DNA from 3 places in the Paeniglutamicibacter sulfureus genome. Region 3 is predicted to be linked to each of the others. Evidence: riboswitches for the same ligand, from Rfam matches in the RefSeq annotation. Region 3 holds a riboswitch; each other region holds the start of a gene.
What was found. A riboswitch is a leader RNA that binds a small molecule or an ion and turns the genes downstream of it on or off. The one in region 3 is predicted to bind cyclic di-AMP.

Region 1 (5,199 bases), 430 kb from region 3:
GCCATCATTGAGGCCACCGGCGACGGACTGGAAATCAGCTGGGTCACCGGGGTGGTCCGGGATGGGGACCATATGCATCCGAGGTTGGACACCGTGGAGGTTGCCTCGCTTCGGGCGCGCGGGGACCACACGCATTCGCCGGAATCGTAAACGGGGCGGGGATCTCCAGGGCACCGCCCTGCCGGCAACCGCGGGCACCGTCCGATGCCCGGCCGCACCTGCCCCGTACGGTATTTGCCGCCGGCTCAGTACACCCGCTCCGTGGCGAATCGCAGGGGGCTCAGTTCCGCCCGCCGCCGGACCAGGTCCACGGCGTGCGCATCCAGCCGCCGGTCCTCCTCGCTGACGGGCACCAGCTGCCGCACCGCGGAAGCGCGGCCGGACTCGTCACGGGCGACGAAGATAGTCATGCACTGGGTGGTGTCGCGCCACTGAGTTTCGCGGGGGTCCCGGGCGCGCACGTGCACGGCGATGTGCATGGAATGCGGTCCGGTGTGGATCAGCCGCGCCTCGAGCTCGACGACGTCGCCGATGTGGATGGGATTGGTGAAGTGGATGCCCCCGGAATAGACGGCCACCGCATCATCCCCGCACCACCCCATGGCGCAGGCCCGGGCGACCTCGTCGATCCATCGCATCACGATCCCGCCGTGTGCGTTCCCTCCCCAGTTCACGTCCGTTGGGGAGGCCAGGAACCTGAACTTCTCGCGAGGCGCGGTGCCGGCCTCCGTGTACTCCTGCGCCAGCATGGCCTGGCGGATCTCGGCGCGCGCGGCCACGCGGTCGGCCGCCCCATGTGCCAGTTGGGCCGCTGCGGCATCGGCCGGCTTCCAGGGCGGGACCGCCTTGGCGCGGCGTTGCTCGTCCATTGCCACGAAGACCAGGATGCAGTCCATGGCGGGCTTGAAGACGCGTTCGCGCACGTCGGCGGCGTCGACGGTGACCACCACCTGCATGCTGCTGCGCCCGGTGTGCACGATCTGGGCGGTGACCTCGATCAGGTCGCCGTTTTCGATGGGCCGGGTGAAGTGGACGTTCCCGACGTAGGCGGTGACGCAGTAGCCGCCGGAGTAGCCGACGGCGCAGGCGTAGCCGGCCTTGTCGATCCACTCGAGCACGCGCCCGGCCTGGACCGTGAGCCCGTCTTCGGAAACATCGGTCGGTGCGGCCAGGAAGCGCAGCGTCATCACGTCGTTCATGTGCCAATACTAGCCATGTGCCGCCGCAACAGACGCTTGTGGCCGGCACCCGAAACAGGTACCGGCCACAGGTGCACTCATCGACCCCGAAGGGTCAATGCCATTTCTGGACTAGTTGCTTTCGGCGGCGGCGCGGATGCCCTCGAGCACTGCCGAAACCTGGCCAACAACCTCTGCGTCGTCCTTCGGGTGGGTCTCGGCGAAGCGGACCAGCGAACCCGGGATGGAGAGCTTGACGTCTTCCAGCACGGTGGCGCCGGCGATGCCGACGGCCTTGCGGGCCTCGTCCTGGGCCCACACGCCACCGAACTGGCCGTAGGCGGTGCCGATGACGGCGGCGGGCTTGCCGAAGACGGCGCCGGCGCCCATCGGGCGGGAAAGCCAGTCGATGGCGTTCTTCAGCACTGCAGGCATGGTGCCGTTGTACTCGGGGGAAACCAGCAGCAGGGCGTCGGCCGCACCGGCGGCTTCGCGCAGCGCGACGGCAGCAGCCGGAACCTGTCCCTCGACGTCGATGTCCTCGTTGTAGAACGGAATGTCCTCGATGCCGGCGTAAAGGTTTACCTCAACGCCCTCAGGGGCGTTCGCGACGGTGGCCTCGGCCAGCTGCTGGTTGGTGGAACCGTTGCGGAGGGAACCGACGAGGGTCAGGACGGTGGTTGCCATAAGAGGAAGTCTCCTGTTTTTTCGGGGGGTGCTGCTTGATGCGTCAATCAATGCCAACCACGCAATGGGCATCTCGATTCCCCACACGGCCGTGACGAGCAACACATTGGCGGATGCTCGGAAGCGGCCGCGTAGGGAGAATCGTGGGCGTTCTTGCGGTCATTGCCGTGGTGATCTGCATCGATTCAGCTTTGCAGGACGCCTTCTCGAGGTATACGAAATGAAGTCCGCCAAAAATCGGCGAGTCCTGGCCGTTACAGCCAGCCCTCGGGATTGACCCACTTGCCGTTGACGATGACCTCGAGGTGCAGGTGGGGGCCTGTTGAGTTGCCCGTGCTGCCAGCCAGGGCGACGACCTCGCCGCGCCCGACCTTTTGTCCCACGGACACCTTGAGGGCCGAGTTGTGGTTGTAGCTGGTTTCCAGCCCGTTGCCGTGGTCGATTTTGACGCGGTTGCCGGAGTGGCCGGCCCATTCGGCCTGCACGACGGTGCCGGCGGCGCTTGCCTTGATCGGTGTACCCATGGGAACTGCGTAGTCCAGGCCGTTGTGGTTCATGTACCCCGGACCGGTCGGGTTCTTGCGGAAACCAAAGCGCGACGTCAACCGGATGCTGTCCACCGGCTGGGCGAGCTTGGTGACTTTTCCGGTGTCAGCGGTGGCGGCGGGCGCCGGCTTGGCGTCCTTGGCGACCTTTGCGGCGGCAACGGTCGTGACAGGGGCCGGCTTCTTTTCCTTCTTTTCCACCTTGATGAACTTGCTGGTCACCGAGGCGCGATCGACCGTGAGCTTGTCACTGGCCGGGGCTTTGACATCCGCGACGGCGGTCTGGGCGACGCGCTGGGGCTCTGGGGCAACCTCCTCGGCCTCCTGCGCGGGGGCGGCAGCGAATGCCAGGGCGGACACGGCGGCGACTGCTGCGAGCTTGTGCGCCAACCCGAGGCGGGGGCGCCGGTCCCGGGGGGCGAACTTCCGAACGCTGTCCAGTTTGCCGGCTTCCGCAGGCATCGGCAGGGGCACCGACTGTGCACCAGATGCGGAAGGGACTTCGGCGGCGGCCATGGATGAAGCGTCCGGGGCCGCTCCATAGCGGAGGCTTGCCACGAATCGGCGGCCGGCATACTCCGTGTCATTCGGGGATTGCGCGGAATCCGGGACCGCGCCGAGTGCGCGGCGGCCCGACCGCCGGGAAGTGTTTTCGCCGCTCGCGATTTGCTCCATGGAAGCGTTGGCGGGCTTGGCATCAACGGGGCCGGACGCGCGGCGGCGCGCGGAATTATGGTGCTGGGTCAAATGATTACCTCTCATGTATCGCCTGCGAAGTTAGCTGTCGGATTCGAGTCATGAGATTAACTCGGCCGAGCCCACCAAGGTGGACTCAACTTCACCCCGAGATCCATGGTGCAAGACCAGGATCGGTTGATTGGGTCCTCCGCCCCTACCGGGAATTTTTACTCCGCGATCCGCCGGTAGGGTTGGGCGAACCGGATCGGGACTGGGTTGCCTAGATGCGACCCGATGTAAAACCCTACGAGGGTAAATACAAAAGTTACAATTCCGTTATCAATCCATGCGGCGGACAAATACGTGGGCGCCGACACCGGTCGATGGCTCTCGCTCCCTCGATCCCGTACACCCGCACAAGTGCGGACTTCCGGCACTTTCCATGGTGACTAGGAGCCCGGTCGGATGGCGTCATAGTAGGGCTGCGCCAGCAGCCCGGATTCCATCTGGATGGCAATAGTCAGGAGCTCCCCCGGGACGGTAGCTTAAATGTGATCAAGTAGACGGTGGGCCCGGGCTCTGCGGCGGTGCGGATGGTGCAGTCCAAGCCGGTCGTCGGGCTGATTCCCTCCATTGCGGCTCACCACGCCTTCAACCAGTTGCGGATAATGCGGCAGGTTCAGTAGGTGAAGACCCGCAAATCCATCCTGGGTTGGACCTTCTTCCTTAACGGGAACATTGTGGCCGCTGCGAAGTCCTTGTTGATGGACAGGACTATCACCTGCCTGCGTCTCGGCGTGCGGAAAAGGGAACACTGGCACCTCCACGCCTCGGGCAAGAAGGACCACCGTCCCCCACGAGCCGCTTGCCTGAAGGGCAAGCGGGCGGGTGACACCCTGAAGCAGGCATATTCCGTGCTGCCGTGCTGAAAGCATCTCCAGGCCGTCGCCCCCGGCATCTCGCCGTCGGCGAACATTGCCCCGCCGGAATCACGCCCGGGAATATCCTGTTGGCATCCGCGTTAACTTGAGCCAAGGGCACTCAAGTATCCAATAGGAGGAAACATGCCAGCATTCTTTGGCCCATCCGGCGCCGGCAACGGCTCTTTCGAGGATTTCCTGGCGCGCTACCTGCAAGGCCAGCGCACCAGCCGCTTCGGGCGCCCCGTCGACATCACCCGACTGCTCAGCCGCCACACGCACGAGGTACTGACCCGTGCCGCGCAATTCGCCGTTGAACACGGCCACCCCGACATCGACGCGCTGCACTTGCTGCGCGTGATGCTCGAGATCGAGCCCGTCGACGAGGCCCTGCGCCGCTCCGGGGCCGACGCCGGGGCGATTGCCCGCGACGCCGAACAGCGCTTGCCCGAAACCGGGCCGCGACACTCCGAATCCGCTCCCGCGCTGACCCCATCGGCCCAGCGCGCCCTGCTCGACGCCTACCAGGTCGCCCGCGCCTTCGGCTCAACCTACATCGATCCCGAACACCTGTTCCTGGCATTCGTGCTCAACACCGAATCCCCGGCCGGGCAGGTGCTCGGCGCCGCCGGAGTCACTCCACAGACCCTGCAGGCCGCCGCCGAGGGTGCCGATCAACAACGCTCCGGTTCCGCTCCGACCCAGCGGAAATCCGCCGAGGCCAACCAGCCCGCCAAGGGTGAGACGCCATTGTTGGAGAAATTCGGCATGGACCTGACCGCCCGGGCCGCCGAGGACGGGCTGGACCCGGTGATCGGCCGCACGCAGGAGATCGAGCAGACCATCGAGATCCTGGCCCGGCGCACGAAGAACAACCCGGTGCTGATCGGCGAGGCCGGCGTCGGGAAAACCGCCGTTGTCGAGGGCCTCGCCCGCGCCATCGTCGCCGGCGAGGTGCCGGATCAGCTGGCAGGCAAGCGCATCATCGCGCTCGACTTGCCGGCCATGGTCGCCGGCACCCGCTACCGCGGCGACTTCGAGGAGCGCCTGACCCAGACCATGGACGAGATCGCCGCGCAGGACGGGGAGGTGATCGTCTTCATCGACGAGCTGCACACCGTGGTCGGCGCCGGCTCAGGCGGCGAGGGCTCCATGGATGCCGGCAACATCCTCAAGCCACGGCTGGCCCGC
Region 2 (5,199 bases), 1.2 Mb from region 3:
GCGCGGCGAGTGAGGCGATGGCAACGCCACCGGCAAGAAAGGTCAGGATGCGTAGGGATGTGGGGGTGGCGGCGGAGGTGTTCACCCCTTAAAACTACCGTGCACCGGCGAAACGGCCATCATGGAGGCCCTGGCCCGTGGGTGGGAAGGGGGCACGCCGCTGATGTCGTACCCTAGAAGATATAGACTTCCCCGGACGCATGAGCCCGCCCGCAAGCCCCCATAGAGGGACGGGCTGCGTGGTTTCGCGCCGGGACATCGCCAGAAATGGGAACGCGGAACCTGAATGGCCCGCCGTCGTTGCCCCATTGAGACGCAAGAACGAGGTAGTTAGACGTGCCAACCGGCAAAGTGAAGTGGTACGAGCCCTCCAAGGGGTTCGGGTTCCTGGTGACCGACGAAGGCCAGGAAGTGTACTTGAATGCCTCGGCGCTGCCCGTGGGCACGACCGAGCTGCGACCGGGTACCCGCATGGAATTCGGTGTCGCCGAAGGCCGCAAGGGTGCCCAGGCCCTGAGCGTTCGCATCATTGACGACGCACCCTCGGTGGCCCGCGCCAAGCGCAAGCCTGCCGAGGACACCGCGGTGCTGATCGAAGACCTCATCAAAGTGCTCGACTCGGTCTCCAACGGACTGCGCAGGGGCCGTTACCCCGAAAAAGCCCAAGGCGCCAAGGTTGCAGCAGTGCTGCGCGCCGTAGCCGACGATTTGGATGCCTGAACCCATGTCCCGCAAAGTAATGCTCGATACGACACTGGCCAAGGCCGTGGACCAGGCGCGCAAGGCGCTGCTGGAAATCACCGACGAGGCAACGATCGGTGAATACCAGGAAGCCGTGAACGACGGCGAACGCCTGGTGACCCACCGATTTGACGTGTTGCTCCCCGGCTACGAGGGCTGGAGTTGGTTTGCCACGCTGACCCGCATCCCGCGTGCCCAGGCCAAGGACCTCACGGTGTGCGAGGTCGGGATCCTTCCCGGCGAGGACGCACTGCTGGCCCCGGCCTGGGTGCCGTGGGCCGAGCGAGTTCGACCGGAGGAAATGGACGCCGAGCGCCAGGCCGCCGAGGACGCCGCCGCAGTTGCGGACGGCATCGCCGAAGCTTCGGCTCCGGAGGGCTCGGACAATTCCGCCCCCTCAGGCACGGAGGAAGAATCCGCGGAAACCGAGACCGAATCCGCGGCCGCGACGGACGAAGTCGCCTCCGATGAAGACGTCTGGGACGAAGATGCCAAATAGCTGAATAGGCAACCAGGGGACTTGTCCCCTGAAATGAACAAGGGAGCGGGTAGCGATCGTCGGATCGCTACCCGCGCCCTTGCCGTCGGGCGGCAGGCATCGGCTCAAATAGATCGGGCGGCGCCCACCCGCGGGATCAACCGTGGGTGGGCGCCGCCCGATTCGTAGGCTGAAGAAGCTAGCTGTTCTTCAGCACGTATTCGATGCACTTGAGCAGGGACGAAACGTCCTCGGGCTCAATGGCGACGAAGGTCGCCACGCGCAGCTGGTTGCGGCCGAGCTTGCGGTACGGCTCGACATCGACCACGCCGTTGGCGCGCAGGGTCTTGGCCACCGCAGCGGCATCGATCGAATCGTCGAAGTCGATCGTGGCAATGACGTTGGAGCGTTCCCCGGGGGCGGTGACGTACGGGGTCGCCACTTCGGAAGCCTCGGCCCAGTCGTAGATGCGGGAGGCCGAGTCCGCGGTGCGGGCTGCGGCGAACGCCAGGCCGCCGTTGGCGTTGAGCCACTGCACCTGGGCGTTGAGAGTGACCAAGGTGGACAGGGCCGGGGTGTTGTACGTCTGGTTCAGGCGCGAGTTGTCGATCGCCGTCTTCAGGCTCAGGAAGTCCGGGATCCAGCGGCCGGAGGCGGCAATTTCCTCGGCGCGGGCGATGGCCGCGGGGGAGAAGAGCGCAATCCACAAGCCGCCATCGGAGGCGAAGTTCTTCTGCGGGGCGAAGTAGTACACATCTGCCTGCGAGACGTCGACGTCCAGTCCGCCGGCTGCGGAGGTCGCGTCGATGAGGACAAGCGATCCCTCGTCGGCGCCTTCAACGCGGTGAACCGGTGCAGCGACGCCCGTGGAGGTCTCGTTTTGGGGCCAAGCGTATACATCCACGCCTGCCTCGGCCACGGGAACAGGCCGGGTGCCTGGTTCGGAGACGATGATGGAGGACGGCTCAAGGAAGGGCGCCTTGTTGGTTGCGGCGGCGAACTTCGAGCCGAACTCGCCAAAGGAGAGGTGCTGGGCCTTGTGGCGGACCAGGCCGAATGCGGCAATGTCCCAGAACGCGGTGGATCCGCCCACGCCCAGGACCACTTCGTAGTCGGCCGGGGCGTTGAAGAACGTCTTGAGGCCTTCCTGGATGTCGCGGACCAGGTTCTTCACCGGGGCCTGGCGGTGAGAGGTCCCCAGGAGTTGCGTGCCGGCATCGATGAGAGCCTGGATCTGTTCGGGGCGGACCTTGGAAGGTCCTGCGCCGAATCGTCCGTCCACGGGCAAAAGGTCTTGGGGGATGGTCACGCCGGTGCTCATGTTGCTCCTCATAAGGGGGGTTATCCGCTGTGGGCACTTCCGATGCGGCAATCCGATGCGCATTGAGGGTGCCCAGTGGTTCAATAATCGCGCACTGGGCGGCCCATTGTGTAATAGCGAGTCGCCAATGTGAACGCGGGTAGAGTGGATCGCGTAGTGATCTCTTGTAACAATCAACCCCTGCGGGAGCTGCAAACGTGTCAGATTTGATCGATACCACCGAAATGTACCTGCGCACCATCCTGGAACTCCAGGAAGAGGGCATCATTGCCCTGCGCGCGCGCATTGCCGAGCGACTGGGGCACTCCGGGCCCACGGTTTCACAGACGGTGGCCCGCATGGAGCGCGACGGACTGGTCGTGGTGACCACCGACCGCCACCTCGAACTGACCTCACATGGCGCAGAAGTTGCAACGGGCGTGATGCGCAAGCACCGTCTGGCCGAACGCCTGCTCGCCGACGTCATTGGCTTGGAGTGGGAGTACGTCCATGAAGAGGCCTGCCGTTGGGAGCACGTGATGAGCGAGCGCGTGGAGCAGCGCCTGTTCAAGTTGCTCGGTTCGCCCGAGTCCTCTCCCTATGGAAATCCGATCCCCGGGCTCGAGACACTGGGAGGGCCGGAACTGGGTGAAATCTCGATACGTGTCCAAAGTCTCGATTCGGCCCTGGTCGACGGGAATACGGGCCCGGTCCGCGTCGAGCGACTGGCCGAAACCATCCAGGTGGAACCCGAGCTGCTGGTGCAGCTCGATGAGGGCGGCATCCGCCCAGGCGCCCTAGTCACCCTCGAACGGGCCGGCGATTACGTCGTTGTTCGGGTGCAGGGGATCGAGGGCGCGCTGGAGCTTCCGACGGAAGTCAGCGCCCACGTGTTTGTCCGCCGCATGGATTGATAACGGAATTGTAACTTTGACATTAATCCCGGTAGTGTTTCACGTTGGGTTGCACCTAGGCAATCTAGTCCCGATCCGGTTCGCATAACCCTACCGGCGGATCGCGGAGCAAGAATTCCCGGTAGGGGCGGAGGACCCATTCAGCCGTTCCTGGTCTTGGACCATGGATCTTGGGGTGAAGCTGAGTCCACTATGTAGGCTCTGCCGAGTTGATCTCATGACTCGAATCCGACAGCTAACTTCGCAGGCGATACATGAGAGGTTGACATTTGACTCAGCAGCACACTCCCGGGCGCCGCCGTGCTTCCGGACCCGTTGATGCTTCGCCTGCTGAAGGTTCACTAGAGCAGATCGTGGACACCGCCCTGAGTGGTGAAAACACTTCCCGACGTTCCGGTCGACGCGCCCTGAGCGCGGTCCCTGATTCCGTCGAGACCCCTGACAACACGCAGTACACCGGCCGCCGCTTCGTAGCGGGCCTGCGCTATGGCGTATCCCCGGACGCGGACGCAATTGCCGCCACCGAAATTCCCGTCGCCCTGGCTGCGCCGGCAGCACCCGTTGCCGCCCCGGCCGAGGTCGACGAACTGGACAATGTCCTGAAGTTCGCCCCCCGGGCCCAGCGCCCCCGCCTTGGCTTCACGCACAAGCTGGCGGCAGTCGCCGCCGTTTCCGGTCTGGCGTTCGCCGCAGCCTCTCCCGCAAAGGAAGCCGAAACGGCAGCCGCGGGATCCGACCGCGTCGCCCAGTCCGTCGTGGTCGACGTCATGGCTCCGGCCGACGACGAGGTCAAGATCGAGCGAGCGTCGCTGACCAGCGAGTTCACCGAGGAAGACAAGCTGGCAACGGTCTTGACCGCAGCCGGCGGAGACGTCACCAAGCTGGCCGCCGAAGGAGTCTTGGCCCAGCCGGTGGACAGCATCCGGTTGACCTCGCGCTTCGGCCACCGCAAGAATCCGACCGGTCCGGGGTACATGAACCACAACGGCTTGGACTACGCAGTTCCCATGGGCACGCCGATCAAGGCAAGCGCCGCCGGCACCGTCGTGCAGGCCGCCTGGGCCGGCCACTCGGGCTTCCGTGTGGAGATCGACCACGGCAACGGACTGCACACCAGCTACAACCACAATTCGTCGCTGAAGGTTTCGGTGGGCCAGAAGGTCAAGCGCGGCGAAGTCGTCTCCTTGAGCGGCAGCACGGGCAACTCAACCGGCCCCCACCTGCACCTGGAAGTCATCGTCAACGGCAAGTGGGTAAACCCCGAGGCCTGGTTATAACGGCAATTGTCACCGTTCCGTGATCAGAACGTGACTTTTGGATTCGCTTCATATATTCTAAATACGTGACCAGGGATCATCCCTGTTCACCGCCGCGGGAAGTGCCGAGCACTGCCAGCCCACGGTGTCCGTTCAATTACTCGTTTGGCAGTGGCGGGGGACCCACATTCGGTTTCCACACAGGAAGCCTTGGGGTTAAGTGGTTCGGCCTGGCGGCCGGATTGCCGAGTGACTCCCACTCGAACCCGACAGCTCACCTCGCAGGCATCAGGAGAGGCATTACTACGTGACTACACGTCAAGCATTGGGCCGCCACCGCGCGACCCCGGTTCGGACCAACCCACTCGAATCCATCTCGAAGGCAGTTGCCTCGAACGCTGGTTCGGTTGGACGCCAGGCAGCAGTGATTGCAGCCGCATCAGGCCTCGTGCTCACTTTGGGCGTTCCGGCCCAGGGTGATGTTTCCCGCGAAGCAAGCGCAGTTCCCGT
Region 3 (5,199 bases):
GAACAACAGAGACCTTGAGGCCGGAGGCATCGTGCTGGGCGCCGGGCAGACCTACGAATTGCCCGACGGCAAGGGAAGCATTTCCTTTGACGGGCTCAAGCGCTTCATCGGCGTGGACATCGCCTACGACCCGAGCAAGCGCCCCGTGGCGGTCTTTGCGGCCCTTTCACTGCTGGGCCTGGGCATCTCGCTCTTTACCCCGCGCCGCCGGGCCTGGGTGAGAATCAAGACCTCCGTTGACGGCTCGGGCCGTGAAGAGCGGGTCATCGAATACGGATTGCTGGCCCGTGGCGAAGACCACGGGCTTGAGTCCGAAGCCAAGGAGCTGCGCAAGCTTCTTGAACAGCAGTGGCCCGCCGTTCAGCGGGCCGGAGTCTAGGAGAACCTATGGAAAACGACATGCCCACGATCAACGTGGCCCTGGGGCAGTACAGCGACCTGTTCATGTTGCTCGCCGCGATGGTCTACGCATCCGCCTTCGTGGCATTTGCGTGGGACCTTGCGAAGTCGAGCAAGCTCATCCAGGAAATCGACACACAGGCGGTTGTTTCTGAAAAGAAGGTCCTGGTTGCTGCCGGAGCCATCGCGCCGCCCCCTTCGGGGACCCCGGACAACGCCTTGGTCAACGATTCCATGACCTACACCGCTGCCTCGGCCAAGCGGATGGCGGCCAAGGTCGCGGTCTCGCTGAGCTGGCTGGGCGTGCTGCTGCAGGGCTTTGCCGTGGTCTCCCGCGCTATCGCGACCGGGCGCGTGCCGTGGGGCAACATGTATGAGTTCCTGTCCACCGGTTCCTTCCTGGTGGCCCTGGTGTTCATGCTGGTGCTGGTGAAGAAGGACCTGCGCTTCATGGGCACCTTCGTCATCGGCCTGGTCACCGTCATGCTGTGCGGCGCCACCATGGGCTTCCCGACCCCCGTTGCCCACCTTGTCCCTGCCCTGCAGAGCTACTGGCTGATCATCCACGTCTCGATCGCGGTCTTGGCTTCCGCACTGTTCACCATCACCTTTGCGATGAACGTGCTCCAGCTGCTCCAGCACACGCGCATGGATGCCCTGGCCGCCGGAAGGAAGGACAAGATGCCGTTCATGCGCCTGGTCCCCGGCGCGGCTCCCTTGGAAAACTTCGCCTACCGCATCAACGCGGTCGCCTTCGTGATGTGGACCTTCACCTTGATAGCCGGTGCCATTTGGGCCGAGGCCGCCTGGGGCCGCTACTGGGGCTGGGACACCAAGGAAGTCTGGACCTTCGTGATCTGGGTCGTCTACGCCGGCTACCTGCACGCCCGGGCAACCGGCGGCTGGACCGGCGCACGCTCGGCCTGGCTGAGCATCATCGGTTACCTCTGCCTGGTCTTCAATTTCACCGTCGTGAACCTCTACTTCAACGGACTGCACTCCTACGCCGGAGTCTAAACCGCCTTCCGCGGGAACCAACGCGGGTATGACAGTCCGCCGAAGCGTGCATACACTCAGGATCCAGATGACGTTCTTGGATTTCGTCTAGTGGTGGGTGTCGCGGCGGGATGCATTCGGCTAAGAGTCCCACCGCGACCCCCCGCACCCAAGAGGTTAACCCGGTCCTTGTGAAACAGGGCGCCCGCTTGGGGCCGCAGCGAATTACGCATTATTAGAAGTGCTTTTTGACCGCTGTCGCAGGAGATTATCCAGAATATTTCTGATGTGAACTTGGCTACCATCGTTCCAGTTCAGCGTAACTGGGCCCTGTCAAGCATAGCGCAGGTCAAGGACCCGCTATGAGGGAGAACCCATGTCAAAAGAACCAAGGCCTCCGTCGATCCTTGCGGATCGACGGAGGCCTTGGAACGCTTGCGCTTAGCCCTTGAGGGTGTAGTACCCGTAGAGGGGGTTGCGAGTCACATTGTGGAGAAGCGTGTCCGTAGTCGGGTTCTGTGCGCCGATCATCTTGCCGCCGCCGAGGTAGATGCCGACGTGGCCGCCGCCGTTCTGGAAGACCAGGTCGCCGGGCTTCGGAGAGCTGGTGCGGACGAACTGGCCGGAGGCGCGGATGGCGGAGGTGCCGCGGGCGATGTTGATGCCGTGTTTTGCGTAGACGTACTTGACGAAGCCGGAGCAGTCCCAGCCCGACGGGGTATTGCCGCCCCATACGTAGGGAACGCCCTCATACTTGGCGGCGGTTGCAGCAATGCCGGAGAGGTTCGCGGTGTTCATCGAATCGCTCTTGGGCTTCGGGGTCGAGGCTTCCGGCGCACTGTCGCGGTTCGAGCGGGTGACCGGCGCGTAGGCATCAGAGTCGTTGTTGGAGCGAGCCATCGGAGCGGTGTCGTTGGACCGCGTCTTCGTCGCGGTGCTGCTGGGGGCAACTTCCTTGGCCACGGCAACCACGACGGGAGCAGGGGCAGGCTTCGAGGTGAACGCCGCGCGCTCGATGGTCAGGTCCTTGGACGCCGAGACCGAAACGGCCTTGACGGCTACACGCTCCGGGCTAAGCCCTTCAACGGGAACGGCGCTTGCTTCGCGGGAAACATCGCCCTGGGCCGGAACACCCAAAGTGAGGACCAGGCCGGAGGCGGCGGCAACGACTGCTGCCTGGCGGCCAACGGATCCGGCGTTCGAGGCGACTGCCTTCGAGATGGATTCGAGCGGGTTGATCCGAACCGGGGTCGCGCGGTGGCGGCCCAATGCTTGACGTGTAGTCACGTGGTAATGCCTCTCCTGATGCCTGCGAGGTGAGCTGTCGGGTTCGAGTGGGAGTCACTCGGCAATCCGGCCGCCAGGCCGAACCACTTAACCCCAAGGCTTCCTGGTGTGGAAACCGAAAGTGGGTCCCCCGCCACTGCCAAACGAGTAAGTGAACGGACACCGTGGGCTGGCAGTGCTCGGCACTTCCCGCGGCGGTGAACAGGGTTGATCCCCGATCACTTACTTAGAATATATGAAGCTAATCCACAAGTCACGTTTTGGTCACGGAACAGTGACAATTGCCGTTATAACCAAGCCTCGGGGTTTACCCACTTGCCGTTGACGATGACCTCGAGGTGGACGTGGCAGCCGGTCGAGTTGCCCGTGGTGCCGACAAGCGCGACAACTTCTCCGCGCTTGACCTTCTGGCCCACCGACACCTTGAGTGCCGAATTGTGGTTGTAGCTTGTCTCCAGCCCGTTGCCATGGTCGATCTGCACGCGATTGCCGGAGTGGCCGGCAAACTCGGACTGCACGACAGTGCCGGCGGCACTGGCCTTCACAGGGGTCCCGCACGCGGCGCCGTAGTCCAGCCCGTTGTGGTTCATGAAACCCGGGCCGGTCGGATTCTTCCGGAACCCGAAACGCGAAGTCAATCGCACGGTGTCCAACGGTTGGGCCAGGACCCCGCCGCTTTCGACTTTGGTGACATCGCCGCCGGAAGCGGTCACGACCGTTGCCAGCTTGTCTTCCTCGGTGAACTCGCTGGTCAGCGAGGCCCGCTCGATCTTGACCTCGTCATTGGCCGGGGCCTTGACATCTGCGACAGCAGTCTGGGCGACGCGCTGGGTCTCCGAGGCAATTTCCTCGACATCCTGCCCCGGGGTGACGGCGGCGAATGCCAGACCGGAAACGGCTGCGACTGCTGCGATCATGTGCGCATACCCAAGTCGGGGGCGTTGCGTCCGGGGCTCGAACTTCAGGACGTTGTCCAGTTCGTCGACTTCGGCCGGAGCTGCAACCGAAGTCGTGGGAGCAACCAGGGGAGTAGGGATTTCGGTGGCGGCAATGCTTGCCGCGTCCGGGGATGCGCCGTAGCGCAGGCCCGCCGCAAAGCGGCGGCCAAGGTACTGCATGCTATCGGGGGCCTCGACGGAATCCGGGACCGCGCTCAGGGCGCGTCGACCGGAACGTCGGGCAGTGCTTTCACCGCTCAGTGCGGTGTCCGCGATCTGCTCTAGTGAACCTTCAGCAGGCGAAGCATCAACGGGGCCGGAAGCACGGCGGCGCCCGGGAGTGTGCTGCTGAGTCAAATGTCTACCTCTCATGTATCGCCTGCGAAGTTAGCTGTCGGATTCGAGTCATGAGATCAACTCGGCTGAGCCTACATAGTGGACTCAGCTTCACCCCAAGATCCGTGGTCCAAGACCAGGAACGGTTGAATGGGTCCTCCGCCCCTACCGGGAATTCTTGCTCCGCGATCCGCCGGTAGGGTTATGCGAACCGGATCGGGACGGATTTGCGTAAGTGAAACCCAACGTGTAACTCTACCGGGGTATATAAAAAAGTTACAATTCCGTTATCAATCCATGCGGCGGACAAACGCGTGGTCCCGGGCTTCGGGCGAAAGTGAGGTCATGGGTTTCATTCGCGAATACGGCCGTCGAACTCGCCTACGTCTGGTTCCGTTCTTCCCCCTTTCCGGGTGTTCATGTGTCAGAACACGTCCAATCCCGCCTTGGTACTACATGTGTGGCAGCAACGGATCGCCGAAGTGATAGGTGAAGAGTAGGGAAAGGGCGACATAGCGGTTGTGAGGTTCATCCGTTTCATGGGCAGCCCCTGGAAGAAGTCCTCATCTACGCAGACGACCACGCATGCTGCTGTTGACCGTCGCGTAATTTGACGATGAAGCCGCCACCGAGTTTGACGACGAACCTGCCATAGAAACGCCTCGCCAGGATGATCTTGGCGAGGCGTTCGTGGTCATGCCGGCGGGCTGGTCGGCAGGGGTGCCGGTTGGGTTATTCGCTGAATTCGCTCACCGCCGACTGCGCCGCGGATTGGTCCACGATCGCGCCTTTGGCCGAGCGGGTGGCCATGAGTGCGGCCAGGGCCAGGTTGTTCACGGTGCGCGGGTAGCCACGGGACGCCTGATGGATGACGGTGATCGCATCTTCGGAGAACAAGGGATCAGTTCGGCCTGCGAATCCAAGATGTCCCTTGATGTAGTCGCTGGTGTCCTCCAGATTCATCCCGTTGATGGTGAACCGGGTCCCGATCCGTTGGTCCAGGGCGGCCAGCACCGCCAGTTTCAACCGGCGCCGCAGGGTGGGTTGACCGATGAGCAACAACGCGAAATGCGACTCCGTATCCATGCTGACGTTTGAGAGCATCCTCAATGATTCGAGGTCTTCGTTGGTCAGCAGGTGTGCTTCATCGATGACAATCACCGGCAGGCGAGAGCGTTCGTCGAGTTCGCCGGCGAGCAGGGCCGCGGCCTGCGCGGCCAGGGCTCCGGAGAAGAAGGAGGGC

Region 1: it holds a riboswitch for cyclic di-AMP, as region 3 does, so the genes downstream of both, ABD687_RS13680 (M23 family metallopeptidase) here and ABD687_RS11675 (M23 family metallopeptidase) in region 3, are expected to answer to the same signal.
Region 2: it holds a riboswitch for cyclic di-AMP, as region 3 does, so the genes downstream of both, ABD687_RS16910 (M23 family metallopeptidase) here and ABD687_RS11675 (M23 family metallopeptidase) in region 3, are expected to answer to the same signal.

The regions. Positions count from the first base shown of each region.
Region 1 is NZ_BAAAWO010000001.1:2,986,903-2,992,101, forward strand. It holds gene ABD687_RS13665 (alkaline phosphatase D family protein) at 1-150, shown strand, start outside; gene ABD687_RS13670 (acyl-CoA thioesterase) at 246-1,199, opposite strand; gene ABD687_RS13675 (NAD(P)H-dependent oxidoreductase) at 1,311-1,865, opposite strand; gene ABD687_RS13680 (M23 family metallopeptidase) at 2,120-3,157, opposite strand; cyclic di-AMP (ydaO/yuaA leader) riboswitch at 3,161-3,335, opposite strand; gene ABD687_RS13685 (hypothetical protein) at 3,775-4,017, shown strand; gene ABD687_RS13690 (ATP-dependent Clp protease ATP-binding subunit) at 4,153-5,199, shown strand, end outside.
Region 2 is NZ_BAAAWO010000001.1:3,720,440-3,725,638, forward strand. It holds gene ABD687_RS16885 (hypothetical protein) at 1-85, opposite strand, end outside; gene ABD687_RS16890 (cold-shock protein) at 337-720, shown strand; gene ABD687_RS16895 (DUF3027 domain-containing protein) at 725-1,240, shown strand; gene serC (phosphoserine transaminase) at 1,419-2,540, opposite strand; gene ABD687_RS16905 (iron-dependent transcriptional repressor DtxR) at 2,738-3,433, shown strand; cyclic di-AMP (ydaO/yuaA leader) riboswitch at 3,526-3,699, shown strand; gene ABD687_RS16910 (M23 family metallopeptidase) at 3,787-4,710, shown strand; cyclic di-AMP (ydaO/yuaA leader) riboswitch at 4,838-4,991, shown strand; gene ABD687_RS16915 (C40 family peptidase) at 4,997-5,199, shown strand, end outside.
Region 3 is NZ_BAAAWO010000001.1:2,554,960-2,560,158, reverse strand. It holds gene resB (cytochrome c biogenesis protein ResB) at 1-379, shown strand, start outside; gene ccsB (c-type cytochrome biogenesis protein CcsB) at 388-1,416, shown strand; gene ABD687_RS11680 (C40 family peptidase) at 1,837-2,682, opposite strand; cyclic di-AMP (ydaO/yuaA leader) riboswitch at 2,688-2,853, opposite strand; gene ABD687_RS11675 (M23 family metallopeptidase) at 2,970-3,800, opposite strand; cyclic di-AMP (ydaO/yuaA leader) riboswitch at 3,981-4,154, opposite strand; gene ABD687_RS11670 (ExeA family protein) at 4,689-5,199, opposite strand, start outside.